One region of the Arthrobacter sp. NPDC057009 genome, then DNA from elsewhere that is predicted to be linked to it. Evidence: riboswitches for the same ligand, from Rfam matches in the RefSeq annotation. Region 1 holds a riboswitch; each other region holds the start of a gene.

Evidence for each region. A riboswitch is a leader RNA that binds a small molecule or an ion and turns the genes downstream of it on or off. The one in region 1 is predicted to bind S-adenosylmethionine.
Region 2: another riboswitch for S-adenosylmethionine. It lies ahead of ACFTR6_RS01295 (aminotransferase class V-fold PLP-dependent enzyme); the one in region 1 lies ahead of ACFTR6_RS15205 (DUF1737 domain-containing protein).
Region 3: another riboswitch for S-adenosylmethionine. It lies ahead of ACFTR6_RS06285 (homoserine O-acetyltransferase); the one in region 1 lies ahead of ACFTR6_RS15205 (DUF1737 domain-containing protein).

What each region holds. Positions count from the first base shown of each region.
Region 1 covers NZ_JBHUSB010000014.1:70,019-80,042, forward strand. Annotated here, with positions in the region: gene cls (cardiolipin synthase) at 1-372, opposite strand, end outside; gene ACFTR6_RS15180 (aminodeoxychorismate lyase) at 469-1,401, shown strand; gene ACFTR6_RS15185 (EAL domain-containing protein) at 1,707-2,714, shown strand; gene ACFTR6_RS15190 (PLP-dependent cysteine synthase family protein) at 2,729-3,778, opposite strand; gene ACFTR6_RS15195 (aromatic amino acid ammonia-lyase) at 3,775-5,448, opposite strand; gene ACFTR6_RS15200 (NtaA/DmoA family FMN-dependent monooxygenase) at 5,453-6,748, opposite strand; SAM riboswitch class IV at 6,969-7,083, shown strand; gene ACFTR6_RS15205 (DUF1737 domain-containing protein) at 7,097-7,405, shown strand; gene ACFTR6_RS15210 (rhodanese-like domain-containing protein) at 7,402-7,812, shown strand; gene ACFTR6_RS15215 (O-succinylhomoserine sulfhydrylase) at 7,814-9,022, shown strand; gene ACFTR6_RS15220 (YegP family protein) at 9,313-9,705, shown strand; gene ACFTR6_RS15225 (DUF1905 domain-containing protein) at 9,772-10,024, opposite strand, start outside.
Region 2 covers NZ_JBHUSB010000001.1:267,026-277,049, reverse strand. Annotated here, with positions in the region: gene ACFTR6_RS01320 (MFS transporter) at 1-131, shown strand, start outside; gene ACFTR6_RS01315 (fluoride efflux transporter FluC) at 118-483, opposite strand; gene ACFTR6_RS01310 (fluoride efflux transporter FluC) at 480-935, opposite strand; gene ACFTR6_RS01305 (metal-dependent transcriptional regulator) at 942-1,655, opposite strand; gene ACFTR6_RS01300 (class I SAM-dependent methyltransferase) at 1,666-2,445, opposite strand; gene ACFTR6_RS01295 (aminotransferase class V-fold PLP-dependent enzyme) at 2,547-3,953, opposite strand; SAM riboswitch class IV at 3,989-4,102, opposite strand; gene hisN (histidinol-phosphatase) at 4,276-5,088, opposite strand; gene ACFTR6_RS01285 (ribosome small subunit-dependent GTPase A) at 5,155-6,270, opposite strand; gene aroA (3-phosphoshikimate 1-carboxyvinyltransferase) at 6,254-7,645, opposite strand; gene ACFTR6_RS01275 (DoxX family protein) at 7,667-8,236, opposite strand; gene ACFTR6_RS01270 (sigma-70 family RNA polymerase sigma factor) at 8,673-9,401, shown strand; gene rsrA (mycothiol system anti-sigma-R factor) at 9,398-9,658, shown strand; gene ACFTR6_RS01260 (50S ribosomal protein bL37) at 9,743-9,817, opposite strand; gene ACFTR6_RS01255 (PadR family transcriptional regulator) at 9,910-10,024, opposite strand, start outside.
Region 3 covers NZ_JBHUSB010000004.1:144,023-154,046, forward strand. Annotated here, with positions in the region: gene ACFTR6_RS06265 (histidine phosphatase family protein) at 1-83, opposite strand, end outside; gene ACFTR6_RS06270 (CPBP family intramembrane glutamic endopeptidase) at 222-1,001, shown strand; gene ACFTR6_RS06275 (VOC family protein) at 1,112-1,750, opposite strand; SAM riboswitch class IV at 1,879-1,995, shown strand; gene ACFTR6_RS06280 (bifunctional o-acetylhomoserine/o-acetylserine sulfhydrylase) at 2,039-3,355, shown strand; SAM riboswitch class IV at 3,461-3,576, shown strand; gene ACFTR6_RS06285 (homoserine O-acetyltransferase) at 3,592-4,749, shown strand; gene ACFTR6_RS06290 (MFS transporter) at 4,938-6,320, shown strand; gene ACFTR6_RS06295 (alcohol dehydrogenase catalytic domain-containing protein) at 6,467-7,585, shown strand; gene ACFTR6_RS06300 (LysR family transcriptional regulator) at 7,612-8,520, opposite strand; gene mmsB (3-hydroxyisobutyrate dehydrogenase) at 8,659-9,561, shown strand; gene ACFTR6_RS06310 (CoA-acylating methylmalonate-semialdehyde dehydrogenase) at 9,611-10,024, shown strand, end outside.

The DNA.
Region 1 (10,024 bases):
CTCCACCTGGTTGCCGTCCACCATGGGGATTGAGCCCAGGCGGCGGTTGAGTTCGGCCGCGGACTGCACCCACTCGGGGCCGGAATAGGCGCTAGCGACGTGGGAAAGCTCCACGCTGCCGCGGACCCGCTCGTTGACCAGCTGCTGCTGTTCCGTGCGGCGGCGGGACAGCCTGAAGTTGCCGAAGAGGAGGAACAGGATGAGGCCCAGGGCCGGCACAAAGAAGATGCCCAGCAGCCAGGCCATGGCGGTGGTGGGCCGCCGGTTGCCCGGGATGATGCCCACGGCCAGGACCCTGATGACCAGATCCACGCCGCTGAGCAGCAGGATCAGCCACGCCGGCAGTGTTTCCGCCAGCGGAAATGGCCACAACACAGTTGAAACCCCCGTAATGTCTTACTCTCGCAGCCATTCCGTATGGAGCGGTGAGGCCAGCCTATCGGGCACCGGCCGCACTAAGCTTGAGGCATGACCTCTCGTACCTCTCACACAGTGCTGGTGTTCCTGGATCCGGACTATGAGTACGGCCGGCTTGCCGATCCCGAAAAGCCGCAGCTGATGGCCACGGACCTGGGCGCCACCCGCGGTGACGGGGTGTTCGAGTCCATGCTCGCCGTCGCCGGCCACACCCGGAAGATCCAGGCCCACCTGGACCGGCTGGCCCGCTCGGCGGAGGCACTGGATCTTGAGATCCCGGGGCAGGACCACTGGCGCCGCGCGGTGGAGACGGGCGTCAGGGCGTTCCGTTCCGACAACCCGGCCCCGTCCCCGGAGCTGGACGAGGCAGTGGTCAAACTCATCGTCACCCGCGGCGTGGAGGGCGCCGCCGCCCCCACATGCTGGGTGCAGGTGTCCCCCGTGGCAGCCGCTGGCCGGCGGCAGCGCGAAACCGGCATCGACGTCATCCTCCTTGACCGCGGCTATGACAGCGATGCTGCCGAGCGTGCCCCGTGGCTGCTGCTCGGCGCCAAGACCCTGTCCTACGCCGTGAACATGGCCGCGCTGCGCCACGCCCACAAGCAGGGGGCGGACGACGTCATCTTCACGTCCTCCGACGGCCGCGTGCTGGAGGGCCCCACATCCACCGTGCTGCTGGCGAACGTTGAGAAGAACGACGCCGGAACAACAGTTAAGCGCCTCGTCACCCCGCAGCTGGACAGCGGCATTCTCCCCGGAACCTCGCAGGGCGCCCTGTTCGCCGCGGCCAAGGCCGCCGGCTGGGAGCTGGGGTACGGCCCCCTGAAGCCCCAGGACCTGGTGGACGCCGACGCCGTCTGGCTGATTTCCAGCATCCGGCTCCTGGCTCCCGTCAACCATATTGACGGCCGCGAGATCGGCACGCCGGCGCTCCGCAAGCAGCTGACCGCCGAGCTGAACGAGTTGTTCGCCGGCATCGACTAGGTCCGGAGGAGTTGCCGGTTCAGGGGTCGCCGGCCCGGCCCGGGCAGCCGGCAGTAACGAATTGGCACGGTTCGAAAAAATGGGGGACAAGCAGGTCAGCTGCGTTGTAGTCTTCTTCCACGGCCAACTGCCCGCACCCGCAGCGGTGATGGCGCTTTGCCGGGTTCCGGGCTCAGCCGGAACCAGTACGTATAAAGGAATAGCCGATGTCTTGGGACGAGAACGCCCTTCCCGCATTGACAACCTCACTACCCACGGGTTGGGGGGCCCAGGCAGCGTTGCCGGGGGACACTGGGGAACTCACTGTGCGCTGGCAAGCCCGCCAGATTATCACCGAACTGCTTGCCGAATCGGACCCGGCGAGTGAGTGGACCCGCCAGCAGCTGCGCGCCCTGTTCGAAGCCCACCCGGACAACCCGGAACATGTGCTGCTCGAGCACCTCACCGCCACCACGGAGTTGGCCAACGCAGACAACGGCGCCATCCCGGAGATGGCACGGCCCCAGGCCGTGGCGGTGCCTGAGCCGGTGCCCTTCACCCGGCGCAGCAGGAACCGGATTGAAGCCATCCTTGCCGACAAGATGCTGATGACCGCCTTCCAGCCGATCCGCCGGCTTCCGGAGGGCCACGTGATCGGCGTCGAGGCCCTCACCCGCTTCGTCAGCGACGACGGTGCCAGCGCTGACCACTGGTTCAGTGAGGCAGAATCCGTGGGGCTGGGCACCGACCTTGAGCTCGCGGCACTGCACCGCGCCCTCACTGCGGCGCAGGCCGTGCCGGAGCACATGTTCATCGCCCTGAACCTGACCCCGGCAACGTGCGCGGACCCGAGGATCCCCGGACTGCTGGACCATTCCCAGCTGGCCATGGACCGGATCGTCATCGACCTGAACGGGCCGATCCCCTTCGACCAGTACGGGGCGCTGACTGCCGCCCTCGCTCCCCTGCGACAGCGCGGACTGCGGATCGCCGTCAACGGGGCCGGGGTTGGCTTCACGTCCATGGACCAGGTCCTGGAGCTTCACCCGGACATCATCAAGCTGGACCGGAGCTTCATTGCGGGCATTGAGAGCTCACAGGGTCAGCGCTTGAGGGCTGCAGCCATGAACGAACTGGCGCACTACATCGACGCCGCCCTTGGCGCCCAGGGCGTGGAGACGCAGGAAGAACTCGACGCCGTGACCGGCCTTGGCGTGGTGGCGGCGCAGGGGTACCTGCTGGGCCGGCCCTCAGTCCACCCGCTGGACTGGAATGCCTGGATCCGTTCCGAGAGCGAAACGCCTGCCACGGGCCCGATATCGCTCCTGGGCTAGTCCTAACTACTGGGCTAGTCTTCGGCGAGGTCCGTGGCCAGGCGGATGTGGTTGTCCGCCAGCCACACCGGGTTGAACGCCTTGCTCTGGTAGTTGCTGCCCGTGTCCGGGGCGATCGCCACAACCACTGACCCGTGCGGCGCCGCCCTGGCCACCCGGAGCGCCGCCGCCACGGTCAGGCCCGACGACGGCCCGAGGGACAGGCCTTCGTCGTTGAGCAGCCGGTGCAGCGTGGTGTACACCTCGTCGTTCGGAATCCGCAGGAACCTGTCCAGCAGGCCGAGGTCAAACACCTTCGGCCATTCAGGCTTGGGCCAGGAGTTGCCGACGCCGTCCACGAGGATCTGGCCCGGATGCCCGCCGCTGTAGACCGAGCCGTAGGGGTCGGCACCGATCACCTCCACGTGACCGCCTGATTTCTCCTTGAGGTACCGCCCGTTTCCGGTGATGGTGCCGCCGGTTCCCACGCCCGCGACGAAGTGCGTCACCCGGCCGGCCGTCTGCTCCCAGATTTCCGGGGCCGTTCCCTCGTAGTGCGCGCGTGGGTTGGCCGGGTTGTCGAACTGCAGCGGACGCCATGCGCCGGGAATCTCGGCCGTGATCCGGGCCGCGACCGCCCGCGCATTCTCCGGCGAATTCGACGGCGCGCTCCAGTCCGTGAACACCACCCGCGCGCCGTACCGGTTGAGGGCCTCAAGCTTCTCCGACGAAATGGAATCTCCGGTGACCACCACCACGGGATGGCCGGTCAGTGCACCGATCAGCGCGAGCCCGATTCCGGTGTTCCCTGAGGTGCTTTCGACGATGGTCCCGCCGGGCTGCAGGTCGCCGCTGCGCTCGGCAGCCCGGACCATGCTCAGCGCGGTCCGGTCCTTGATGGACCCGCCGGGATTTTCCGATTCGAGCTTCACGAAAACTGTGCTTCCCAGGCCACGGCTCAGCACGTCCAGCGGGACCAGCGGAGTGTTCCCCACCCGGGCCAGCACTGCGTCGGCGTCCCCGGCCGGATCCACTATAGGGCCCACATGCCTCGGCTGGCGGCCGCTCCCCGTCACGGTGGTCATGATTCTCCTCGCGCATAGTTTGGACCGCCGTCATCCGGCCCCCGGTCACCGTCGGTGTCCGGGGACGGCGTCTGCAATTCGAACAGTCCTGCCAGCAAATCCCCCAACTCCTTCCTTGCAGCCTCCACCAGCACCGCCGCCGGCAACTGCCCGGCGAGCAGCTCCGACAGCCGCCGCACCACGGCGCCGGTTCCTGAGCCCAGCTGCCGGGTTACGGCCTCGCGCAGGTCCGTGTCCTGCGCCTCAGCCAGCAGATAGGAAGCGGTCAGGGCCTCGATGGTGAGGAGCTTGGCCGCGGCCTCGACTGAGCGCTCCAGCTGCTGGAGGGCAAGCGGAGCCAGCGTGGAGTGGTCCTCCACATCGGCGGACAGGGTGGGGGCTCCCAGTGTTGCGGGCGCCGCCAGGAACTTCAGCTCGGCCAGCAGGCCTGCGGCCGAGTACCAGAGCAGTCCCGGCAGGTCTTCGGACGCGAGCGGCGTGCCTGCCCGGGCCGCCTCGAGGTTGAGCTGCCGGATCAGTCGCTGCGGCGGATAGAGCTTGGCGATGCGCCGCTCGCTGCTGATTCCGACGTGTGCCAGCCCCAGCCGCAGCGCCTCGAACGCCAGGGCCAGCTGCATCGGCTGGAAGTTGCCACCGGACACCATCCGGCCCGAGGGCACGTCCGCCAGCGGGTTGTCGCCCCGGCCGTTGAGTTCCACCTCGAGCGCCTCGGCCAGGGCGGCCACCTGGGCACGGAACGCGCCGTGCGTCTGCGGCGCGGCGCGGAAGGACAGGGCGTCCTGGACGGACACCTGCCGCCGCGGGTCGTCCAGCCAGCCGCCGCGCACCAGGCGGCGGACGTTGGCCGCCGAGACGCGCTGGCCGTCCACGGCCTTGGCCGACTGCACAGCCGGCGAGAAGGGACTGAGGTTCCCGCCGCCGTCGTACCTTGCAGTGGCCTCCAGCGACAGCGCCAGCGCAGTGTCCGCCAGATCGGCGAGCCAGCGGATGCGGCGCAGCTCCAGCGCGCCCGCACCGATGGAATAGGAGTTGGCGCTGACCAGCGCCAGGGCCTCCCCCGGCGCCAGGACCAGCGGTTCCAGCCCGGCGGCGGCGAGTGCCTGCCCGCCGTCGAGCAGGCCGCCGTCGGGACCCAGTGCCTGTCCTTCCCCGATGGCGACGGCGGCAACCGCCGCGAGCTGCGTGAGGTCCGATGAGCCGACGGACCCGTCGCGCGGAACCGCCGGCACCACACCCCTGTTCAGCAATTCGGCGTAGAAACGGGCGGTTTCCGGGCGCACGCCCGAGCCTCCCCGGGTGAATCCGATGAGCCTGGCCAAGATGAGGGCGCGGACCTCATCACGGGCCAGCAGTCCGCCCACGCCGCTGTGGTGGTAGCGGATCACCTGGAGCTGGTAGTCGAGGATGGAGTCCTGCTCCACGGCCGTGTCCCGGCCGGAGCCGAGCAGGGTGTTGAGGCCGTAGACCCGGTGGCCGGAATCGATGGCCGCCTGCACCACCTCACGGGACAGCCCCACGAGCTCCAGGGCTTCGGCGCTGAGGACCACCTCCACGCTCGGATCGGCCGCTGCGGCGGCCAGGTCGCCGGCCCGGATGCGGGCCGTCCCGATCAGGAACGTGCCGCGGCTGATGCCCGGCGCCAGTCCGTTGCTTTCCCCGGCCATTGCCATGGCGCTAAAAGTCCAGCAGGTTCCGGCGCAAGCCGCCGTCGCCGTAGCTCGTCCGCAGCAGTCCCCGCCGGCGCAGCACGGGCGCCAGCCTGTCCAGCACTCCGTGGATGGTGGCCGGGTCCACGAAGCCGGAGAAGAGGAACCCGTCGCCGCCCACTGCGGTGCCGGTTTCCTCGAGGTAGTCGGCGATCTCATCGGCCGTTCCGATGATGCTGTCGCCTGCACCGCCGCTGCGGGCCTGCAGGATCTGCCGCAGCGTGGAACCCGGCGGTGCCGCCTTGGAGAAGTGCTCCAGCGTTCCCTGGTTGCTGTTGGTGCTCAGTTCCGGGAGGGGTGCGTCGAGGTCGAACTGCTTGAAGTCGATGACGGAGAGGTAGGAGATGGAGTTGAGCTGGCTGTCGATGTCCCGCTGCGTGAGCTCCCGGCGCGCGGCACGCAGTTCCTCCGCTTCAGCCCGGGATCCGGTCACGGTGGGTTTCAGGACGAACAGCACCTTGACGTCGTCGGGGTTCCGGCCGGCTGCGGCGGCCTCGGCTCGGATGGAGTCCCGGTAGGCCTTCATGCCGTCCGCGCCGCGGGCCAGGGCGATCGCAACGTCCGCGTTCGCACCGGCGAAGGCCTTGCCCCGCGGGGAGGCCCCGGCCTGCACCAGCACCGGCTCCTCCGGCAGCGGCGCGGTGTTCAGCGGTCCCCGGACTTTGAAGAACTCCCCGTCGTGGTGGATGGGCCGGACTTTGGTGTGGTCCGCGAAGATGCCCGCCCGGGCGTCCTCCACGATGGCGTCCGGTTCCCAGCTGCGCCAGAGCTTGCGGACGACGTCCACGAACTCCTCGGCCTTCTCGTAGCGGAGGTCGTGCTCGATCTGCTGGTCCAGTCCGTAGTTCTGCGCGGCAAGGTCGCTGCCGGAGGTCACCACGTTCCAGCCAAGCTGGCCGTTGGAGAAGTGCTGCAGCGTGGCCAGCAGCCGGGCCGCGGTGAAGGGCGGATAGAAGGACGCGCTGATGGTGGGCACGATGCCCAGGTGTTCCGTGGCGGACAGCAGGTACGGCACCAGCGCCAGCGGATCGTGTTTGGGCGCAAAGGACGCCTGCGCCAGTGAGACCTCCGCGCTGCCGCCGTAGGTGTCGGGGACGGTCAGCGAGTCCTCAATGATGAACAGGTCCAGCCCGGCCCGCTCAAACTCGCGGACCGCGTGCTGGTAGGGGGCCGGTTTCTTCCAGTCGTAGCCGATACCGTAGCCGGGTGTCCCCCAGCCCTGGACCCCGAAGCCATGGCCCACAAACCATCCAAAGTGCAGCATGGGAGTCACTGTATTCGCGGTCGAATCATTCACTGCGGCCTGGTTTCATCCGGCGTTACGGCGGTTCATCTCCCGTCATTATCCTCCCGGCCGCGGGCTTTGTAACGGCAACGCGAGCAACCCGGGCAGTCCCATGGATCAGGGAAAGTCGCGGGGTCCGTTACGGAAGATGACGACGGCGGCGGTGCGCGCCGCCGTCGTCAGTGTTACTTTTTTCGGGAGTAATGAGTACCGGCATTAAGCCCTGACTGGCCGGTCGGCAACCCTCCTTCCACGGCGGGGTGCCTCAGGTGAATACTCGGCATATCGACCACTTCGAGCTGCAAGCGTGAGAAAAGGAGATCCGTCGTGTCAGACGCCCCCGCCGTTGCAACGCTGCCGTCCCAGCAGGATAAACCTGAGGAAAAACTGTCCTACCGCCTCATCACGGGGCCGGACGACCGGGCGTTCTGTGAGCGCATCTCGGCAGCCCTGGCCGAGGGATACGTGCTGCACGGCAGCCCTGCCGCCACCTTCAACGGCACCACCGTCATCGTGGCCCAGGCCCTCATCCTGCCGGCAGCGATCGCCACCGCAGACGCCGCCGTCGCCACCGCCGTGGACCAGCTGGACTCCGACGAGGACCTGAGCGCGGAAGTTTACGAGGGCCACGCATGAGCTACGCCGGAGACATCACTCCGCAGGACGCGTGGGCCAAGCTTGAGGAGGGCGCCATCCTGGTGGATGTGCGCACCGAGGGCGAATGGGCGCACATCGGCATTCCCGACACCAACGCCACGGAAAATGATCCCCTCTTCATCCAGTGGACCTTTCCCGGCGGCATTCCCAACCCCGACTTCGTCGAGCAGCTGAAGCAGCAGGCCCCCGAGGACACCCGGGTGGAGCTGCTCTTCCTGTGCCGCTCCGGCCAGCGCTCCATCGCTGCCGCCACCGCCGCAACGCAGGCCGGTTTTACTGCCTACAACGTCCTCGAAGGCTTCGAGGGCGAGCCCGACCGTTACGGTGAGCGCACCGTGAACGGCTGGAAGAACCGCGGCCTGCCGACGAACCTGGGAAAGAACTAAATTGACCTTTAACCACGACGCCGCCGGCTGGAGCCCCGATACCCAGGCCGTCCGCGGCGGGCTTGACCGCACCAATTTCCAGGAGACCACCGAGCCTGTCTTCCTGAACTCCGGATTCGTCTACGAGTCCGCCGCCGCCGCCGAGCGCGCCTTCACCGGCGAAGACGAGCGCTTTGTCTACTCGCGCTACGGCAACCCGTCGGTGGCCACCTTCCAGGAGCGGCTCCGCCTCCTCGAAGGCACTGAGGCGTGCTTTGCGACGGCGTCCGGCATGTCCGCCGTTTTCACCGCGCTGGGTGCCCTGCTGGGCGCCGGGGACCGCGTGGTCGCAGCCCGCTCGCTGTTCGGTTCCTGCTTCGTGATCCTCAACGAAATCCTGCCGCGCTGGGGCGTGGAGACGGTGTTCGTGGACGGCCCGGACCTCGAGCAGTGGCGCGAAGCCCTCTCGGTGCCCACCACGGCCGTCTTCTTCGAATCCCCGTCCAACCCGATGCAGGAAATCGTGGACATCGCGGCGGTGAGCGAACTCGCCCACGCCGCCGGCGCCAAGGTGGTGGCGGACAACGTCTTCGCCACCCCGCTGCTGCAGCGCTGCGGAGACCTCGGCGCGGACGTGATCGTCTACTCCGGCACCAAGCACATCGACGGCCAGGGCCGCGTGATGGGCGGAGCGATCCTGGGCACCAGGGAATTCATCGACGGCCCGGTCAAGCAGCTCATGCGCCACACGGGCCCGGCGCTCTCCGCATTCAACGCCTGGGTCCTCACCAAGGGCCTGGAAACCATGTCCCTGCGCGTGAACCACTCCTCCGCCACCGCGCTGCGCCTCGCCGAATGGCTGGAAACCCAGCCTGCCGTGAACTGGGTCAAGTACCCGCTGCTCAAGTCGCACCCGCAGTACGACCTGGCGGCCAGGCAGATGAAGGCCGGCGGCACCGTCCTCACGCTGGAACTTGCGACGACGGCCGGCCAGTCGGGCAAGGAAGCCGCCTTTGCGCTGCTGGACGGCCTGAAGATCATCGACATCTCCAACAACCTGGGCGACGCCAAGTCCCTCATCACCCATCCCGCCACCACGACGCACCGGGCCATGGGGCCGGAAGGACGCGCCGCGATCGGGCTCAGCGATGGCGTGGTGCGGCTGTCCGTCGGACTGGAGGACGCGGACGACCTCATCGCGGACCTGGAGCAGGCGCTCAAACAGATCTGACGTTACTTCCAATGGCGGGCTGTGAACGCGCGCTGCGCTGCACGTCCCTTCGTTTCGGGCGTCCTTGAGAACGGAGCCCGGGGGCGGTTTAGTGGGTGGACCAGCAGGGTTTACCCAGGGTTTACATGGACGGTCTTGTAGGGTCCATATGCACTGGGCAGACTCTAATAACACCGATGAGCCGATCAAACCCCTGTCGGTTCAGCCCATCCAAGGACAGACGCAGCGATGCGTTCGGGGCCGTGGCCGCGAAGACGCTGCGCGCAGCCTCCCTGACCGGAAGGAACATCATGGCCGGAGTATTTGAAGTTTTTGTTGACGCCGACTCCCAGTACCGGTTCCGGCTGATGGCTCCCAATGGAACCGTGCTGGCCGTCTCCGCACCTTTCGAGGACAAGCGCGCGGCTGCCGCGGGCATTGCCGACGTCCGCGAATGCGCCGGGACGGGGCTCGTCACGGACCTCTCGCCGGCAGCACCGAAGGTTCAGGAAGCCTCCGCGGCAGTTCCCGCGCCGGTGCCGGCCCAGACTCTCTCGGCCCAGACTCTTCCAGCCCGCTCCGGCCACGGCCGGCAGGGATTCGGCAAGAAGCGCACCCCGGCCGAGGCCTCGGGCACCAGCAGCGCGGCGCACTGGAGGCCGTCAGCCCCCGCAGCCCCGGCCCGCTGGACCGGCGCCGCCTAGCCGACTGCTCTGGGGACCTGCTCTTGGGGGCCTGTTCCTGGCGGGACTGTTCCTGGCGGCCGCGGCTCAGGTGGTGATGACGACCAGCCGGACATCGACGTCGTCGCCCGCGGCGATGCGGGCAGCAGCCCGCACAGCCCGCTTGACCGGCAGCAGGTACGAACCGCTGCCGGTGTCCGGAAAGATCGAGGTCTGCCACTGGTGGCCCGCAATGTCTGCCGCCACCTTCACCGAGCCGAACCCCCTGCGGAACCCCGCGGACTCCTCACGGATTTCGTCCGCAATATCCACGGGCAACGTAATGAAATGCCAGGCGGAT
Region 2 (10,024 bases), on a different contig from region 1:
TCATCGTCGGCCCGGAGCTGACGACGCCGGGCCTGCACCGCGCGCTGCTGGCCACCGCCGCGCTGCTCTTGCTGGGGGCGGCCTGCTCCGCCGTCGGAATCCGCAACCCCGCGCCGGCTAGCCGCCGCTGATCGCGATTCCCGCCCACGCCGCAGCCAGGCCCAGCAGCAGGTTGGCCAGGACATTAACGACGGCGGCAAGGTAGCGCCGCTCACTGGCCAGCCGGACTGTTGCCGTGGTCCAGGAACTGAAGGTGGTCAACCCGCCGGCGAACCCGGTGGCAAGGGCGGAACGCCATTCGGGGGCGAACGATGCGGTGAGCCCCATGGACAGCCCGATCACAAACGAGCCGGCCACGTTCACCAGCAGGGTGGCCCAGGGCCAGTGCCGCCGCGGCGAGGGGTAGCCGGCCAGCCAGCCGTCCACGGCAAACCTGAGCAGCGCCCCGCCGATGCCGAATAGACCCACGAGGAGCGCCGTCACGGATTAGCCTCACGGGCAGCGCCGATTGCCTTGCCGGTCCGCCAGCCGGCGGCCGCCGCCGCCAGCCCCAGCAGCACGGACAGCCCCAGGTAGAGCAGCCCCAGGCCCGGCAGCCCGGCACGGGTCAGCTGGTCCGCGGAAAAGACGACGGCGGAGAAGGTAGTGAAGGAGCCGAGCACACCGGGCCCGACGGCGGCGCGGAGCCAGAACGCGGTGCGGGGACGCGCGATCCAGATGGTGGTGAGGGCCGCCAGCACGAAGCTGCCGAGGATATTGATGCCCAGTGTGGCCCAGGGCAGGTCTCCCGGACGGTCGGGGAACAGCAGTCCCAGCGCGTACCGGAGTTCCGTGCCAAGCAGTCCGCCGGCGGCCACGGCTGTCCACACCCGCCAGCCATAACCGGAGCCGGTCGCGGCGGCGGTGCCGGTGCGGCCTGCCAGGGGGACCCGCACCTGAGGCTACAGGCCGGCCATGCGGCAGCCGGGGTGGGCGGAGTCGCTGTGGATCCAGAGCGCGGAGGCCACTTCGTCGGCGAGGTCAACGTCCCGGCTGGTTCCGGGGGACCCGATTCGCACCACGAGCGCGCCGCCGAAGGGCCTGCGGCCCCGCACCTCGACGTCGGCATCGAGGCTGATCTGTTCCGCGGCCAGGTAGCGCAGCAGATCCGGGTTCTCGTCACTGATCCGGGTGATCCTGCCGGTGTGGCCGTCATCGAGCTCGATCATCCGGTGGGCGGACGGCATCCTGACAGTTCCGTCAGCCGAGGGGATGGGGTCGCCGTGCGGGTCCCTGGACGGGTTGCCCAGCCGGGCGGCCAGCCGCTCAATGAACGTGTCCGAGACCGCATGCTCCAGCTGCTCAGCCTCGTCATGGACTTCATCCCAGCTGTAGCCGAGGTCCTTGACCAGGTACGTCTCAATCAGCCGGTGCCGGCGGACCATGGAGAGGGCCAGCCGGACACCCTGGGGCGTGAGCGTGATGGCACTGTAGGGCTTGTGGAGGACCAGGCCCTGGTCCTTGAGCTTGCGCACCATCTCGGAGACCGAGGAGTTGGCCACACCGAGGCGCTGTGCAAGCTGGGTGGAGGTGATGGGCTTGTCCTGCCATTCCGTGAAGGAATAGATGACCTTAACGTAGTCCTCGATCGAGGAGGAGGGCGTACTGGTCTTCACAGCTTCAAGCCTACCTGCTGCCACCACGGCGTTCCGCCCTGACCGCCCGCCAGGTCTGGGTGAGGTAGGGGAGCTGCAGCAGCTCGCCGTCGGCATGGCCGAGGTGCTCGTGCAGGTACCAGGTCAGGTTTCCGGTCACCTTCGCGCGGGTGGCATCGTTGGCCGCGAGGTAGTAGCTGCGGGACTTGGCCAGTTCGAGGATGTCGTCCGGGGTGACGGGATCCTCCCACCTGGTCAGGTGGCTTTCCAGGGAGGTGAATTCCGGGCCGATCCTGGGCCTGAAGTCCGGTTTGTGGACGTCCCCGGCGTGCATGATGCGCGACAGCCGGTGCACCCAGGGTACTGACGTGTCCAGCTGGTTCCAGATCAGGCCCAGTACTCCCTGGGGCCTGAGGATGCGGGAAATCTCCGTGCTGGCCCGCAGCGGATCGCACCAGTGCCACGCCTGGGCAACGCTGACGACGTCGAACGCCGCCGAGGGCAGCCCGGTTTCCTCAGCGGTCCCCACCACGGCATGGACCGCGGGGCAGTCACGGCCCAGCTGCTCCAGCATGTCCCGGGAAGGGTCCACGGCGCTGACCTCGAGCCCGCGGTCCACCAGCAACGCGGTGAATTTGCCCGTTCCTGCGCCGAGGTCAGCGGCGGTACGGGCCCCGGCCGGAATAAGCCAGCTGGCGGAGTCCTCCGGGTAGCCCGGACGGACGCGGTGGTAGTGCTCGCCGCCGTCCTGGAAGCTCTGTCCAAGCTCCTGCCGCCGGCCGTGATGAAGTTTGGGACCGCCCCGTGCCACGCACAGTCTCCTTATACCGACGTCGAAAATTACCCTTCGAATTTACCGTACGGGGAGCGGGAGGTGCTTAGTCCTGGGTGCGGGTTAGTCCTGGATGCCGATCAGTCCTGGACACACGGTGCGGCGCCGGCGGTGCCGGGCGTGTTGGGCGCCCACTCGGGGTAGGTGCGGGTGTCGTTCGCCGGAACCCAGCGCCCGGCGTCCACCACGTAGTCCCAGCCGAGGCCCGAGCGGCGGAGCTCCTCGATGCCGGCGAGCAGCCGCTGTGCGTCCTCGAGCCGTGAACCCACGCCGAAGCTGGCGCGCAGGGACCCGGACGGCAGTCCGAGGCGCTTCAGCAGCGGGTGGGCGCAGAAGCGTCCGTCGCGCAGACCCACGCCGTGTTCGGCCGACAGGTAGGCGGCGACCAGGCCGGCGTCGTAACCCTCTACCGAGAAGTTGACTACGCCGATGGCGTCGTCCGGGTCGCTGTCCGCGAAAATCTGGTGGACGGTGACGCCGTCGATCTGGCGCAGTCCCTCGACCAGGAAGGACCGGATGCCGGCTTCATGGGCGTGCCATTCCTGCGGATCAAGGGCGGCGATGACCTGGGTTGCCCGGGCCAGGGTGGCAGCGCCGAGGACGTTCGGTGAGCCGCCCTCGTGGCGGGCGGGGCCGGTGGCCCAGCTGACGCCGTCGAGCCGGGCCTCGCTTACGGCGCCGCCGCCGGCGAGGTGGGGGGTGCCGGCGTCGAGCCAGTCGGGACGGCCGATGAGGACGCCGGCCCCGAAGGGGGCGTAGAGCTTGTGGCCCGAGAAGGCGAGGTAGTCGACGTCGTCCGCGGCGATGTTGACGCGGCGGTGCGGCGCGAGCTGGGCGGCGTCCACCACGATGCGGGCGCCGTATTCATGGGCCAGCGCGGCGAGGCGGCGGATCGGGAGGATTTCGCCCGTGACGTTGGAGGCGCCGGTCACGGCGAGGAGGCTGATGTCGCCGTGCTCCAGTTCGGCACGCAGGCTGGCGATGGTGGCTTCAAGCGTTTCGGAGGCCACCACGCTGCGGTGCGGCACGCCCTGCCACGGCAGCAGGTTGGCGTGGTGCTCGATGTCCAGGTACAGCACCTCGCCCGTGTGGTGGTGGTCCTCCACGGGCAGGCAGCCGGCCAGCAGGTTGAGGGAGTCGGTGGTGTTCCGGGTGAAGATGACAGCGTCATCGGCGCGGCCCCCCACGAATTCGCGCACGATGTTCCGCGAGTTCTCGTACACGGAGGTGCTGATCTGCGAGGCGTAGCCGGCGCCGCGGTGCACGCTCGCGTAGAACGGCAGGATCTCGTTGAGGTACGCGGAGACGACCGACAGCGCAGGGGCGGAGGCGCCATAGTCGAGGTTTGCGTAGCGGACGTGGCCGCCCTGTATCAGCGGGGCTTGGATCTCTGCGCCGGTGACGGCGGCCAGGGGGCGGCGGGCGGCGGCGAACCGGCCGTCCAGCGCGAGGGCGTCGGGGGTGGAAGCAATGATGGCAGTCGTCATGGGACCTCACTGGGATAAGGACCCCGTGTGACGGGGATCCGCGCTTGCCGGGTCCGTTCCGGATCGGCCTGGTCGTCACCCGGGGCACCCCACCGCGAATGGAGGGTTGCCGGCCAGCTAACCGGGGTTTAGCGCTGGCACTCGTGACCTGTTACGAGATTAGGACATCGGCAGAGGCGATGAAAAAGCCGGTTGGAATGTTAAGCGGATTATTACGCGAACCGGATATAGGGCCTGCTGCCGAAGAAACGACGGCGGCCGCCCCCAAAAGCGGGCGGCCGCCGTCGTAATGTTCAGCGCCAGGGCGGTGGTGGGAGAAAACCTAGAGCAGGTCGTCCAGCTGCGGGTTCAGCCGCTTCAGGACTTCCGAGTGCAGGATCGAGTTGGTCGCCAGGGCGTTGCCGCCGAACGGGCCGTCCGTGCCCTCGAGGGAGGTGAAACGGCCGCCGGCCTCCGTCACGATCGGCACCAGCGCCGCCATGTCGTACAGGTTCAGTTCCGGTTCGCAGGCGATGTCCACGGCCCCTTCGGCCACCATGCAGTAGGACCAGAAGTCGCCGAAGGCGCGGGTGCGCCACACATCCTCGGTCAGCTGGAGGAACTCTTCAAGGTTGCCGCGGTCTTTCCAGCCGCCGAGGCTGGAGTAGGAAAGCGAGGCGTCGGACAGGCTGGACACGTTGGACACCTTGAGCCGGGTGGCGGCCGCGAGGGATCGGCCCGAGTAGGCGCCGGCGCCTTTGGCCGCCCACCAGCGCTTGCCGAGCGCCGGGGCGCTGACAACGCCCACCACAGGTTCTCCCTCGTCGACGAGGGCAATCAGCGTGGCCCAGACCGGCACCCCGCGGACAAAGTTCTTGGTGCCGTCGATGGGGTCGATGATCCAGCGGCGGGAACCGTGGCCGGAACTTCCGAACTCCTCACCGAGGACGGCGTCACGGGGACGGGAGCGTGACAGTTGGCCGCGGATTGACTCCTCGGCGGCCTTGTCCGCATCGGTGACCGGCGTCAGATCTGGCTTCGTCTCGATCTGAAGGTCCAGTGCCTTGAACCGGCTCATGGTCTGGTCGTCCACGGAATCGGCCAGCACATGGGCAAGACGCAGGTCATCGTTGTACGTTGAAGCGGGTTGGGTCATGGTTCCAAACTACCCTCAAAGGCCCGGCACGGCGGGGAGGCAGCGGCCGGACAGCGCCGGGGGCGGCTAGCCGACGCTGCCGAGTTCCTTGGTTTCCTGGGCCTCAGCGCGCGGGTCGGTGCCCAGCAGGCGGCGCAGGGACGCGAGCCGTGCTGCTCCCGAGGGGCCGGCGTGGCCGGCTTCCACCCACGCGTCCACGCCGCAGTTGACGGCGGTGGCGTCGTGTTTGCACCCGCGTTCGCAGGCCTCCGTGCCGGGCTCAAGGTCGGGGAAGGAACGCAGGATTCGGTCCGGATCGACGTGCGCCAGTCCGAAGGAGCGGATGCCCGGCGTGTCGATGATCCAGCTGCCCGCCGGGGCGTCGGCGAGCTTGAGGGCAAGGGCCGACGACGACGTGTGCCGTCCGCGGCCCGTCACCGCGTTCACGCCGCCGGTGGCCCGTTCGGCGCCCGTCAGCGCGTTGACCATGGTGGATTTTCCGACGCCGGAATGGCCCAGCATCACCGTCACCTTGCCGTCCAGATGGGCGCGGAGATCGGACACGGCGGCAACGTCGAGCCGGGCGGAGAGGCCGTCGTCGGACCGGGCGTCGATGCCGGACGCGTCGGCATCGGCAGTGCGGCTGATGATCACCGGAAAGTCGAGGTGCCGGTAGTTGCTCAGCAGCTCGGTCGGATCCTTGACGTCCGCTTTGGTGACGAGCAGCAGCGGCTCGATCCCGGCGTCGTAGGCTGCCACCAGCGCCCGGTCGATGAAGCCGGTGCGGGGTTCCGGGTTGGCGGCGGCCACAACCACCACCAGCTGGTCGGCGTTGGCGACGACGGCGCGTTCCACGGGATCGGTGTCGTCGGCGCTGCGGCGCAGCAGGGTCTTGCGGTCCTGGATTTTCACCAGCCGGGCCAGGGTGTCCGGCGAGCCGGACACGTCCCCCACGAGGGAGACGAAGTCTCCGGCCACCACGGGGGAGCGGCGCAGCTCGCGGGCGCGAGCGGCAATGACCGTCCGCTCGTGGCCCGAGTCCTCGCCGACGACGGCGGTGTAGCGGCCCCGGTCCACGGTGATGATCCGGCCGGTGACGGCATCCTCATGGCTTGGGCGGTCCTTCGTCCGGGGCCGGGAACCCTTTTTGTTCGGCCGGATCCGGACGTCGGACTCGTCCCAGGAATCAGTGCTGCGTGCCACCGGTGGTCCCCGCGGTATTGGTAACAGCACTGTTGGTCACACCGCTGCCCCGCTGGGCGAGCATGTCCGCCCACAGCTTGGGGAAATCGGGCATGGTCTTGGACGTCGTGGCAATGTCCTCCACCTCCACGCCCCTGACCGCCAGCCCGAGGATGGCTCCGGCGGTGGCCATCCGGTGGTCCGCATAGCTGTGGACGACGCCGGCGTGCAGTTCCGCAGGCCGGATGATGAGTCCGTCGGCAGTTTCCTCTGAATCGCCGCCGAGCCGGTTGATCTCGGTGACGAGCGCGGCGAGCCTGTCCGTTTCATGTCCGCGAAGGTGGGCGATGCCGCTCAGCCGTGACGGTCCGGATGCCAGGGCGCAGAGCGCGGCGACTGTGGGCGCCAGTTCGCTGGTTTCGGCGAAGTCCGCACCCTTGATCTCGCTGCCGCCGGTCACCGTCAGGGTACCGTCGGCCAGGGTGACCGTGGCCCCCATATCGGTCAGGATGCTGCGCCACATGTCGCCGACCTGCGTGGTGTGCCCGGGCCAGTCCGGAATCCGGACAGTACCGCCGGTGGCCAGCGCGGCGGCCAGGAACGGGCCGGCGTTGGACAAGTCCTGCTCGATGCGCTGGTCGAACGCGCGGATCGGGCCGGGGCTGACAACCCAGTGGTTGGGCGTGGAGTCATCCACCGCCACGCCCGCGCCGCGCAGCACGGCGATGGTCATGTTGATATGGTCCAAACTCGGGACCGTGCTGCCTGAATGTTCAAGGTGCAGGCCGTCGGCGAACCGTGCACCGACCAGCAGCAGGGCGGAGACGAACTGCGAGGACGCACTGGCGTCGATGACGAGGTGCCCGCCGCGGACCTGGCCGGAGCCCTCGACGCGGAACGGCAGCGAGGCGGGCGTGCCGCCGTCGTCGCCCGTTACGGCTACTCCGAGCGCTGAGAGCGCGTCGATGATGGTGCCCATCGGCCGTTCCCGGGCGTGGGGGTCGCCGTCGAAAAGGGTGGCGCCAGAGCGCAGTGCCGCCAGAGGCGGTACGAACCGCATGACTGTCCCGGCCAGGCCGCAGTCGATGGCGACGTCCGCGCCGCCGGCGTTGGCCGGAATTGGCGTCACCTCGAGGTCCGGGCCAAAGGCGCCGTCGCCCGGGACTTCCCGGATGTCGGCGCCAAGCTGGCGCAGGGCGGCGATCATGAGCGCAGAGTCCCGGGAGTGCAGCGGTGCCCGGAGCCGGGACGGCCCGTCGGCCAGCGCGGCAAGCACCAGATACCTGTTGGTCAACGACTTGGAGCCCGGTACGCGGACTGTTGCGTCAACCGGCTGTTCCGCAAATGGCGCGGGCCAGTGCGGAGCAGCGCCGGAGTGTTCAGCGGACGCGCCCATGGGTGATGCTGCCATTCCTGCTTATGCCCCTACCGCTTGGTCGACGGCCCTGCGGACTGCCTTGTCGGCCCGGCGGACAGCCTTGTCCGCGCTGTGCAGTTTCTTGCCGGTGGTCTTGCGGGCGTCGGCGGCGAGGTGGGTCGCTGCCTTCCGGGCGTCGGCGGCGAGGTGCTCTGCACGCCAGGCCAGGCTGGGCTTGCCCGCTGTGTCCACCGAGGCCAGCATCACGCCGCCGGTGAGTGTGATGTTCTTGAGCAGCTGGTTCCGGCGCGCTTCGCGGCCTTCCTTGCTGCTGATGTCGGCGCTGCGCCATTCAACGAAGGCGTTCAGTGCCGAGATGACGGCCAGTACCGAGGCTGCCAGCCGTGCCGACTTGCCGAGGGCGAAGAGGACGCCGGCGCCCACCTGCGTGCCGCCGATGATCCGGGCAAGGACCCTCTCGTCAGTCTGGAACGGCAGGGCTTCAGCGGCACGGCGCAGGAGGGGCGACAGTTGCTGCGCGGTGTCGTCCGCATTCCTGAGCTTGTCCGTGCCGGCGAGGATGAAACTTGAGGCCAGCATCGGCCGGGCAAAAAAGCGGACAAAGGACATGAATTTCCTCCTGGATGGCCGAGCCGCGGTGGCCGCGGCGGAGTCGGTTCTAGTCTTGCACTTTTGCGGAATATTTGCCCACCGCGCGTCGTTGTGCTCTTTGGCCGGAAACGATAGGCAGGCGGTGTCCTGTTGCCGTTCCCGGTGTTCAGCGGCGGCTGGGGGATGGCCGGAACCGGCAGGAGCACGGACCGCTGCACGAACGCGGGTCTTTTCGACGGGTCTTAGCAGGCGGAGTGGAGATGGAGCATTGACTTTGGTGAAGGAAGCTGTGGGGGTGCGAAGTCCCGCCAGAATGCGGCCGTTCGTGGTGTCCGAAGCTGGCGCGCTGGAGTCAGGAAGTGCCTTCCCCGCTCCGGGCGGGCTTCTTGGCCCGGACTATGGCACGGCACGCCGCCAGGGGCGCCCGGCGCCGATCAAAGTAGACTTGAATGCAATGAGCACCGTGGACCCGGCCCTGCAGGCCGCACAGGAGGACGCCGCCAGCGGCATCCCGGAGAATGGCACGTCGCCCGCTGCTGAAGCGGCAGAGGATATCGACGTCGGTTCGGAGAGCACTGAAGCGCGCCGGGCGCGGTTTGAGCGCGACGCCATGCAGTACGTGGACCAGCTGTATTCGGCGGCCATGCGCATGGCGCGGAACCCCGCAGATGCCGAGGACCTCGTCCAGGAGGCGTATACCAAGGCGTTCTCGGCGTTCCATCAGTACAAGCCGGGGACCAACCTGAAGGCCTGGCTGTACCGGATCCTGACGAACACCTACATCAACCTGTACCGGAAGCGGCAGCGGGAACCCCTGCAGTCGAATTCGGACACCATCGAGGACTGGCAACTCGCCCGCGCCGAATCCCACACCTCCAGCGGCCTGCGCTCGGCCGAGGCCGAGGCGCTGGACCACCTGCCGGATTCGGACGTCAAGCGGGCACTGCAGGCCATCCCCGAGGAGTTCCGGCTGGCCGTGTACTTCGCCGACGTCGAGGGCTTCGCGTACAAGGAAATATCGGACATCATGAACACCCCCATCGGCACTGTGATGTCCCGGCTGCACCGGGGCCGAAAGATGCTGCGGGACATGCTGGCGGATTACGCCGCCGAGCGGGGATTCAAGGCTGCTGCGGACACCACGGCGGCAGCGCAGGGCAACAAACAGGAGAACGGGAAATGAGCGACTGCCAGGGATTGGGTGATTGCGACGACACCAGGATGCAACGCATCTACGAGTATCTGGACGGGGCCTTGACCCGCAGCGACCTTGCGGAGATCAAGCAGCACCTGGACGAGTGCCCCGAATGCACAGAGCAGTACGATCTGGAGTGCGTCATCCGGAAAGTGGTGAAGCGCTCCTGTACCGAGGCTGCTCCGGAAAACCTCAAGAACGCCATCCTGCAGCGGATCCACACGATCCGTCCGGTGGACGCCTGACAGGGCCACTGAGTTAAACACGATGCCCCCGCTACCTTGCCGGTAGCGGGGGCATCGCGTTTAAGCTTCGGTTCAAGCCGTGGCTTAGGTGTTGGGGCGCTTCCCGTGGTTCGCGCCGCCACGCTTACGGTCACGACGCTTACGTGCACGCTTGCTCATAGCTGGCCTCCTTAATCTCGTTACCCAAAAGAGTTGCCCTCCAGTCTCCCATATCGGCGGACAGGCCGCGAACCGGCGGCATTGTGGAGCGCCTACAGCGAGTTCCGGATCGCAACCCGGGCCTGGTCCAGGACTGTCCGCACCGTCTCGAGGGCCACCGGCGTCATGGGCCTGGCGCTGGTCTGCAGGCGCAGCTCGGCGCGCATG
Region 3 (10,024 bases), on a different contig from region 1:
GGCACCCTGTTGTAGATGGAGGTGTCCGCGTTGGCGGCCGACTGGCCGTGCCGGATCATGATGATTTTCCCGGGAGCGCTCATAGCTCCCCAGCATAGGGTCACTGTGCAGGGTTACAGCGCAGCTGGACCGGCACCGACGGGCTGGACGGGAATGCACGACGGCGGCAGGAACAGGCAGGCTGACAGGAAAGTACCAGCGGGTGCAGGCAAGATAGGAACATGTTGGTTCCTTCCCGCCGCCGGCTGCGGTTTGAAGTCTGGATTGTCCTTGGGCTGTCGCTGGGGCAATCAGCCGTCTATTCCGTGGTGCAGCTGCTGGACAAGATGACCCGGGCGCCGCTGGCGCAGGGGACGTCCACGCTCAACAGGTCACAGAGCACCCGCGAATACTTCGACCTGACCTATCAGCTCCTGGACATCATCTTCGCCCTGGTGCCGGTCCTGCTGGTCATCTACTTCCTGACCGACCAGCGCCAGTCCAACTCCGGACTAGGACAGGACGGCGGCTCCGCCTTCCGGAAACTGGGCTTCAACTTTGCCAGGCCCGGCAAGGACCTGCTGCAGGGTCTCGGGCTGGCCGCCCTGATCGGCCTCCCGTCGCTGGGGCTTTATGCCGCCGGCCGCGCCCTCGGCATCACGACGGCGATCATCCCGAGCGGCCTGGACGCTTACTGGTGGACGGTGCCCGTGCTGATTCTGTCTGCCCTGCGCCACGCGGTCGTGGAGGAAGTCATTGTGGTGGGCTACCTGCTGGACCGGTTCGGCAAGTTCGGCTGGTCCGTACCCCTTGCGATCTTCGTTTCGTCGATGCTGCGCGGCACCTACCACCTGTACCAGGGGTTCGGGCCCTTCATCGGAAACGCCGTTATGGGCGTGGTGTTCGCGTGGGTCTACACGAAGACCCGCCGGGTGATGCCGCTTGTCATCGCGCACGCGCTGCTGGACATTGTCGCCTTCGTCGGGTTCAGCCTGTTCGGCAAGGCCGCCGGACTGGGCTAGGCCGGGCTGTTTTAATAGCCGGGCTGTATTAAAAAGTGATTCGGCCGCCATCGGCGGGTGACGTCGTTGGCACCCGCTGATGGCGGCCGAAGTGAAGGGCAGGAATCGCGTCAGATGGTGACGGCGCCCGCTGCGGTTTCGAACGTGACGGAGAGGATTCCCGGTGTACCGTGCGGGGCCACCCAGTTCACGGCGACGTCTTCCAGCGGCCGTTCCACGGGCTCGCCTAGCCACTCGGTCACGCGCTCGGCGGAGCCCGCGATCGTGAGGGTGGACATCTTCACATTGCTGTCATAGGCGTTGGACGGGTGCAGTTCCGGATCGCCTTCCCACTTCAGCATGTACGGAACCTGGGGGTCCGCGATGAGCCCCAGGATGCCGATCTGCTTCCAGATAAGTTCCCGGCCGTCAGGAAACTTGCGGTTGCCGTTGACGGCGGAGCGGCCGAGGCGCTCCTCGAACGGGGCGAGGTCGTCAACTTCGACGCACCAGCCCATCCAGCCGCCGCCCGCTGCGGACCGGGCCCGGACGGCCTGGCCGAACGGTGCCTTGTCCGACGCCGGGTGGTCCAGGACCTCAACGACCTCAAGGTACTTGTGGCCGGCCAGCGGGATGATCATGTTCCGGGTTCCAAACCGGGGGTGCACCCCGCCCTTAACGGCTTCGACGCCGAGGGCGGAGGAGATACGTTCGGTGGTGGCCGCGAGGCCATCGTGTTCACAGGCGTAAGAGACGTGATCCATGCGCATGCCCTCATCTTGGCACTTTGTGACGGGGCTCTCAGCTTAGGGTGCCCTAACATTGCGAAATGTCCAGCTTTTGACGAAATTCTTCACAAAGCTGTGCGCGAGGAAGGGCTGTTCCTACACTGATCGCAGGTCATGAGCGCCAGCGAAAAAAGCCCCGGCTCGCTGGCCGGCAACCCTCCACCGCGGCGGGGTGCCCCGGGTGAAGACCTGGCCGCGCGGCGCCCGCCGGGCGGCAAGCGCGGGCCTGTGCCGGGACCAGCACACGCCCCTTCAGCGTCAGGAGCCTGCATGTCCAACGCATGGTCATTTGAAACGCGCCAGATCCACGCCGGCCAGGTGCCCGACGGCGCCACCGGCGCACGCTCCCTGCCCATTTACCAGACGACGTCGTTCGTCTTCCCCAGCGCCGACAGCGCAGCAGACCGTTTCGCGCTCGCCGAGATCGCCCCCATCTACACCCGGATCGGCAATCCGACCCAGGACGCCGTCGAGCAGCGGATCGCCAGCCTGGAGGGAGGGCTTGCGGCGCTGCTCCTGAGCTCCGGCCAGGCCGCCGAAACGTACGCCATCCTCAATATCGCCGAAGCCGGGGACCACGTGGTGGCCAGTCCCAGCCTTTATGGCGGCACCTACAACCTGCTGGCCCACACGCTGAAGAAGTTCGGCGTCTCCGTTACCTTCGTGGCGGACCCGGACGACCTGCAGCAGTGGCGCGATGCAGTCCAGCCGAACACCAAGCTCTTTTTCGCCGAAGTGGTGTCCAACCCGCGGCAGGACGTCCTCGACATCGAGGGCGTCTCCCGGGCAGCACACGAAGCCGGCGTGCCGCTCATCGTGGACAACACCCTGTCCACCCCCTACCTCATCAGGCCGCTTGAATGGGGCGCGGACATCGTGGTGCACTCGGCCACCAAGTACCTGGGCGGACATGGGGCCGCCATTGCCGGTGTCATCGTGGATTCAGGAAACTTCGACTTCGGTAAGGACCCGGAACGATTCCCCGGCTTCAACACGCCGGACCCCACCTACAACGGCCTCGTCTACGCCCGCGACCTCGGCGCAGGCGGCGCCCTGGGCGCCAATCTGTCCTACATCCTGAAGGCGCGGGTCCAGCTGCTCCGCGATCTGGGCTCGGCGGTGTCGCCGTTCAATGCCTTCCTTATCGCGCAGGGCCTGGAAACACTGAGCCTGCGCGTGGAGCGCCACGTGGCCAATGCCGTGGCCGTGGCTGGCTGGCTTGAGGCCCGGGACGATGTGGAATCCGTCGCCTACGCCGGACTGCCGTCCAGCCCCTGGTATGAGCGCGGCCTGAAGTACGGGCCCAAAGGCACCGGCGCGGTGGTGGCCTTTACCGTGGCGGGCGGTGCCGAAGCCGGCAAGCGCTTCGTGGATGCCCTGGAACTGCACTCCCATGTGGCGAACATTGGCGACGTCCGCTCCCTCGTCATCCACCCGGCGTCGACGACGCACAGCCAGCTGACTCCGGAGCAGCAAAGCGTTGCCGGGGTTGCCCCCGGACTGGTCCGGCTGTCCGTCGGCCTGGAGCACATCGACGACATCCTTGCCGACCTCGATGCCGGATTCAGGGCCGCGAAAGGCGCCTGACGTCTCCGCCTGACCCTGTGGCTCCCGTCCCGTTTTCCGGCCGGGAGTCACACAGCCGTCACATTCTTCGCGCAGGCGTCCGCCTGTTTCGTACACTTGGCAACAGGTCATGAGTGCCAGCGACAGCCCCGGCTTGCTGGCCGGCAACCCTCCTTCCGCGGTGGGGTGCCCCGGGTGAAGACCTGGCCTGCCGGTCTGCTGACGGCGGGCAAGCGCGTAAGAAGAGGTAGTTACCTATGACGATTTCTGTCAGCCACACCGACGCTCCGGCCGGGAAGACGCCCGCAGGCGCTGTTCTGGATGGCCCCGTTCCGGACGGCACTGTCCAGTACCGCAGCATCGGCAGCCTGGAACTCGAAGCCGGAGGATTCCTGCCGGACGTGACCCTGGCCTACGAAACGTGGGGAACGCTCAACGAGGACGGTTCCAACGCCATCCTCGTTGAACACGCCCTGACGGGCAGTACCCATGTGACGCGCGGTGCCGGGGACGAGGAGGGCTGGTGGGAGCAGCTCGCCGGGCCGGGCGCGCCAGCGGATACTGACAGGTTCTTCCTCATTTCCATCAACATCCTGGGCGGCTGTTACGGGTCCACCGGGCCGTCGTCGCCTGCCCCGGACGGCAAGCCCTGGGGTTCACGCTTTCCGCTGGTGACCCTCCGGGACTCCACCGTCGCCGAGGCCAGGCTCGCCGACCTGCTCGGCATCAGCAGCTGGCACGCCGTCGTGGGCGGATCCATGGGCGGGGCGCGGGCCCTCGAATGGGCAGTCACCTTCCCGGAGCGGGTGCGCCGCTGCGGTGTCATTTCCGTCGGGGCCAGGAGCACGGCCGAACAGATCGCCTTCGCCCAGGCGCAGACCCTGGCCATCCGGCAGGACCGCCACTTCAACGGCGGCGACTACTACGGCGGCCCGGAACCCGCTGAGGGCCTGGCGCTCGCGCGGCGGATTGCCCACATTACCTACCGGTCCGCCTACGAACTCGATTTCCGGTTCGGCAGGAACGCCCAGGCGGCTGAGGAGCCGCTGCAGGCGGATGCCCTGGCAGGCCGCGGCCGCTACCAGGTGGAGAGCTACCTGGACCACCAGGGCAACAAGCTGGTCCGGCGCTTCGACGCCAACAGCTATATCGCCCTGACGGAGGCTCTCATGAGCCATGACGTCACGCGCGGGAGGGGGACGCTGAAGGAGGCCCTGGCCCGGGCCACCGCCGACTTCTTCATTGCCGCCGTGGACACCGACCGGCTGTACTTTCCCGCGCAGTCGCTCGAACTCGCCGAGGCGCTGCCGGGGAACGTTGACGTGCACATGATCGAGGCGCCGATCGGCCATGACGGCTTCCTCACGGAGATCGGCCAGCTGAACGGGCAGTTGCGCGCGCATCTGCTGGGCTGAGGCGTACTGACAAGTAGCCCACGCGCTGCTTTGTGCATTTATGCAGATGCGTTCTGCACTTTTTGTCGTTGAGCTTGCAGGCAATGGCAGACCATACTCGTGTGAACCGGCGTTTCGTGGTGTACCTCACACACGTTCGCCAAAGACGGTCCCAGTGGTGTCGATGAAGACGCCGAAGGAGTTTACATATGAGTACGGATCACTCCGCCGCAAGGCGTGCAGAGGAAACCGACGTTAAGGCCTCGGGCCTGAGAAAAGTTGTCACGGCCTCAATGGCCGGCACGGTGGTCGAATGGTATGAGTTTTTCCTCTATGCCTCGGCAGCAACTTTGGTGTTCGGCAAGATGTTCTTCCCCAATTCGGGGACGGAACTGGACGGCATCATCGCCGCCTTTGTGACCTATGCGGTCGGGTTCGTTGCCCGCCCCATTGGCGGCATCGTCTTCGGCCACTTCGGCGACAAGTTCGGCCGCAAGCAGCTGCTGCAGCTGAGCATCATCCTGGTGGGTGTCTCCACCTTCCTTATGGGCTGCCTGCCTACCTTCGCGCAGATCGGCTACTGGGCCCCGGCTCTGCTGGTGTTCCTGCGCTTCGTCCAGGGCTTCGCCGTGGGCGGTGAGTGGGGCGGCGCCGTGCTGCTCGTTGCCGAGCACAGCCCCAACAAGTCCCGCGGATTCTGGTCCAGCTGGCCGCAGTCCGCCGTTCCCATGGGCAACCTCCTGGCCACCGGCGTGCTGTTCACCCTTTCCTCCACCCTCTCGCAGGAAGCGTTCCTTGGCTGGGGTTGGCGCGTCGCCTTCTGGCTGTCTGCCGTGATCGTCATCATTGGCTACTACATCCGCACCAAGGTCCAGGACGCACCGATCTTCATCGAGGCCCGCAAGGAAGTCACGGTCGAGCACAAGGGCTACGGCGTCGCTGAAGTTTTCCGCCGCTACCCGCGCGGTGTCTTCACCGCCATGGGCCTGCGCTTTGCCGAGAACATCCTGTACTACCTGGTGGTGACCTTCTCCATCACGTACCTGAAGGTCGTAGTCCAGACGGACACCTCACGGATCCTCCTGCTGCTGCTGGTGGCGCACTTCATCCACTTCTGCGCCGTCCCGCTTGTTGGCAAGCTCTCCGACAGCTTCGGCCGGCGTCCGGTCTACATGGTGGGCGCCGTCCTCGGCGGAACCTGGGGCTTCTTCGCCTTCCCCATGATGGACACCGCCAACGACATCGTTATTCTGGCTGCCATCACCATCGGCCTGCTGTTCCACGCACTCATGTACGCGGGGCAGCCGTCGATCATGGCGGAGATGTTCCCCACCCGCATGCGCTACTCCGGCGTTTCCCTGGGCTACCAGGTGACCTCCATTGTTGCCGGTTCCATGGCGCCGATCATCGCCACATCGCTTCTGAGCAGCTTCAACTCCTCAACTCCGGTGGCCCTGTACCTGCTCGGCGCCTGCATCGTGACCGCAGTAGCCGTGTTCTTCCTCAAGGAAACACGGGGCATCTCGCTCCGCGACGTGGACGCCGCAGACGCCAAGGGCACTGCCGACCTTCTGGCGGCCGCCAAGAAGTAGCCGCCAGGCAAGCCGAACCGGAAGGGGCGCCACAACCCAGGCGCCGGCACCTTCCGTGGCACAACCGCCGACCCAGCTGCCCGGGCCCGCCACCATGCAGGCCCGGGCAGTTGGGCGTTAGCCATCAGATGAAGTCAGGATTTCCCATGAAAGCAGCCGTTCTTTATTCCACCGTTCCTTCCGGAACCGGCTACGCCGAAGCTCAGGCGCTCCGGATCGAGGAGTTGGACCGGCCGGAACCCCGCGCCGGAGAGCTGGGCATCGCCATCACCTACTCCAGCCTGTGCCACTCGGATCTCTCAGTGGTGGACGGTTCCCGTGTCAGGCCCCTTCCCATGGCGCTTGGGCACGAGGCCGTCGGGCGGGTTGAGGCTGTTGGGGAGGGCGTCGAAGGCGTCGCTGTCGGCGACCACGTCGTCCTGGTCTTCGTCCCCAGCTGCGGGGACTGCCGGGCATGCAAAGCCGGGCGGCCGGCCCTCTGCCACCGGGCAGCGGAAGTCAACGGTTCAGGAGACCTGCTGCACGGCGAGGCGCTGCTGCGGACACCGGCGGGGGAGCGGATCAACCACCACCTGGGCGTCTCGGCCTTCGCTGACTACGCTGTGGTAGCGCGGGAGTCTGTGGTGGTGATTGACGACGACGTCCCGGACACCGTCGCGGCGATGTTCGGTTGCGCCGTGCTCACCGGCATGGGCGCCGTGCTGAACACGGCCGCCGTCACGGCCGGGCAGTCGGTGGCCGTCTTTGGGCTCGGTGCCGTTGGGCTGTCCGCAGTCATGGCGGCGGCACTCGCCGGCGCCTCATCCGTGATTGCCATCGACCCCAATACGGGTAAGCACGGACTCGCGCTGAAATGCGGCGCCACCGCCGTTGGCACGCCCGAGGACGCTGCCCGCCTGATCGCGGAGGCAACGGGCGACGGCGTGGACACGGCCGTTGAGGCGGTGGGGTCAGCGAGGGTGATTGCCTCCTGCCTTGAACACGTGACGCGCGGAGGGGCAGTAGTCTCGGTCGGCCTGCCCCACCCGTCCGCCGAGCTGACGGTGCCCGCCCTGCAATTCGCAGGTGCCGGCAAGCGCCTGCTCGGGTCCTACATGGGCGATGCCGTCCCCGGGCGGGACATCCCGCTCTATCTCGGCTACTGGCGGGAGGGCAAGCTGCCGGTGGAACTGCTGCACACCGACTCGCGGCCGCTGGCTGAGATCAACGAGGGCCTCGATGCCTTGGCCGCCGGGCACGTCGTGCGGCGGCTCTTCCAGGCCTGAGGGCCAGAGCCGGGCTTCGGCGGAATTCAGGCCGCAAGCAGATCCTGGTGCTGCTTCACTTCGTCCTTGAGCCCTGCGATGACGGCCTGAACAGGGCCGGATCGCAGGGCTTCGGGGCGTGCCACCGCCCAGATGGGAACCTGGCGCTGGAAGTCCCCGGCCAGCACCGGTACGAAGTCCGCCTGCCCCGCCACCATAAAGTTCGGCAGCAGTCCGATGCCTGCGCCCTGCCGGACTGCCTCCACCTGGGCGAACACGCTGGTGGCCTGGAAGCTTGATTTGGGCATGGGCAGCTGCGAGGACCAGCGGTGCCCCAGCTCTTCCACCTGGAGCGCGGACTCAACGTAAGAGACAAAGCCGTGCTGCCCGACGTCGTCGAGCTTTTCCGGCAGACCATGCTCAGCGGCATAGCCGCGGCTGACGTATAAGCGCAGGTAGTAGTTGCTGAGGAAGATCGTCTGCGCGTTGCTGACGTCGGTCCTGCCCACCACAATTTCCAGGTCAACGCCGGATCTGTTCTGGCTGACCTTGCGTGTGGCGCTCAGCATCTCGATGTTCAGCTGCGGGTTCTGTTGCTGCAGCCGGACCAGGGCAGGGGTGACGAACACCGCTCCCACGCCGTCCGTCGTCGCTACCCGCACCAGGCCGGACAGGGCGCTCTGGTCCTGGCTGATCAGGCCGGAGAGCGATCCAAGGGTATTCTCGATAGCTTCAGCCGCCTCCACGGCAGAGGCTCCCAGCTGCGTCAGCTCCCAGCCCTGCGGGCTGCGTTCCAGGGTGCGCCCGCCAAGCTGCTTGTCTAGTGCCAGGATGCGGCGGGAGATGGTGGTGTGGGTTGTGCCGAGCGCTTCCGCCACAGCGTTGAACCGTCCCAGGCGTGCGACTGTGAGCAGAATCAGCAGGTCGTCCGGACTCGGAAGCCGCCTCGTGTCCACGGGTAAGCCTTTCACTTGATGTGCATTGATGCACATGCCGTCTGTAATTTTTCCCCTTGATTGCACTCTAGCAGGGTGTGATCGTAGACACAGACCTCCCGGCGTGACGGCCGGATTTGAAGCAAAGGAGCTTATGACATGGCAGTAATCGGTTGGATCGGCCTCGGAAACATGGGCGGTTCCATGTCCGCGAACCTGGCAAAGGCCGGGCACGACGTCCGCGGTTTTGACCTCAACCCCGCCGCGCTTGCCGCGGCCGAGGAAGCCGGCGTCAAGCCTGTTGCCAGCATCGCCGAGGCCGTGGACGGCGCAGACGCCGTCTTCACCATGCTGCCCAAGGGCGAACACGCCCGCGCGGTGTACCTCGGTGAGGACGGTGTCCTCGCACATGCGGACACTGCAACCCTCCTCGTGGATTCCTCCACCATCGATATCGCCACCGCCAGGGAACTGCACGACGCCGCTGCTGCCGCCGGCTTCCGCTTTGTCGACGCCCCGGTCTCGGGCGGCATGAGCGGCGCCAAGGCCGGAACCCTGACGTTCATGGTCGGCGGGGAAGCGGGCGCCGTGGCGGACGCCAGCCGCTACATCGAGCCGATGGCCTCCAACGTCATTCCCACCGGCGGCGCTACTACCGGCCAGGCAGCCAAAATCTGCAACAATCTGATGCTCCTGATCAACCTCGCCTCCACCGCCGAGGGTGCCGTCCTGGCAGACCGCCTGGGCCTGGACAAGCAGGTCTTCTGGGACATCGCCTCGGTGTCCTCCGGGGACTCGTGGGCGCTGCGGACCTGGTACCCCGTGCCCGGCGTCGTTCCCACGGCGGCCTCGAACAACGACTTTGCCCCTACCTTCACCACGGAACTCGCCAACAAGGACATCGGACTGGCCATCAGCGCCGCCGAGGACACCGGCACGCCGCTGGAGATCGGCAAGCATGTCCAGCAGCTCTTCCAGCAGCTCATCGACGCCGGTGAGTCGGGCAAGGACTGCTCCATGATCATCAAACTCGTCGACGGTTCGCTGGACAGCTCCAAGTAGCCCGCCGCCCTCCCTGTCTTCCCACACCGAGCACGAAAAGAGACTTCCCTTGCAGACCATTCCGCACTTCATCAACGGCAGCCGCGTTAGCGACGCCGAGCGCTTCGGCCCCGTCTTCAACCCCGCCACCGGCGAACAGGAGAAGCAGGTGGTGCTTGCCTCGGCAGCCCGGACCGAGGAAGCCATCGCGGCCGCCCGTGCTGCACTGCCCGCGTGGCGCGCCACCAGCCTGGCCAAGCGCACCAACATCTTCTTCCGCGTCCGCGAAATCCTGAACCAGCGCAAGCCTGAGCTCGCGGCGATTCTCACCAGCGAGCACGGCAAGGTCCTGTCCGATGCCGAGGGTGAAATCTCCCGCGGCCTGGAGAACATCGACTTCGCCACCGGCCTGTCCCACATGCTCAAAGGTGAACGCTCCGAGCAGGTCTCCAGCGGCATCGACGTGCACTCCGTGCGCCAGCCG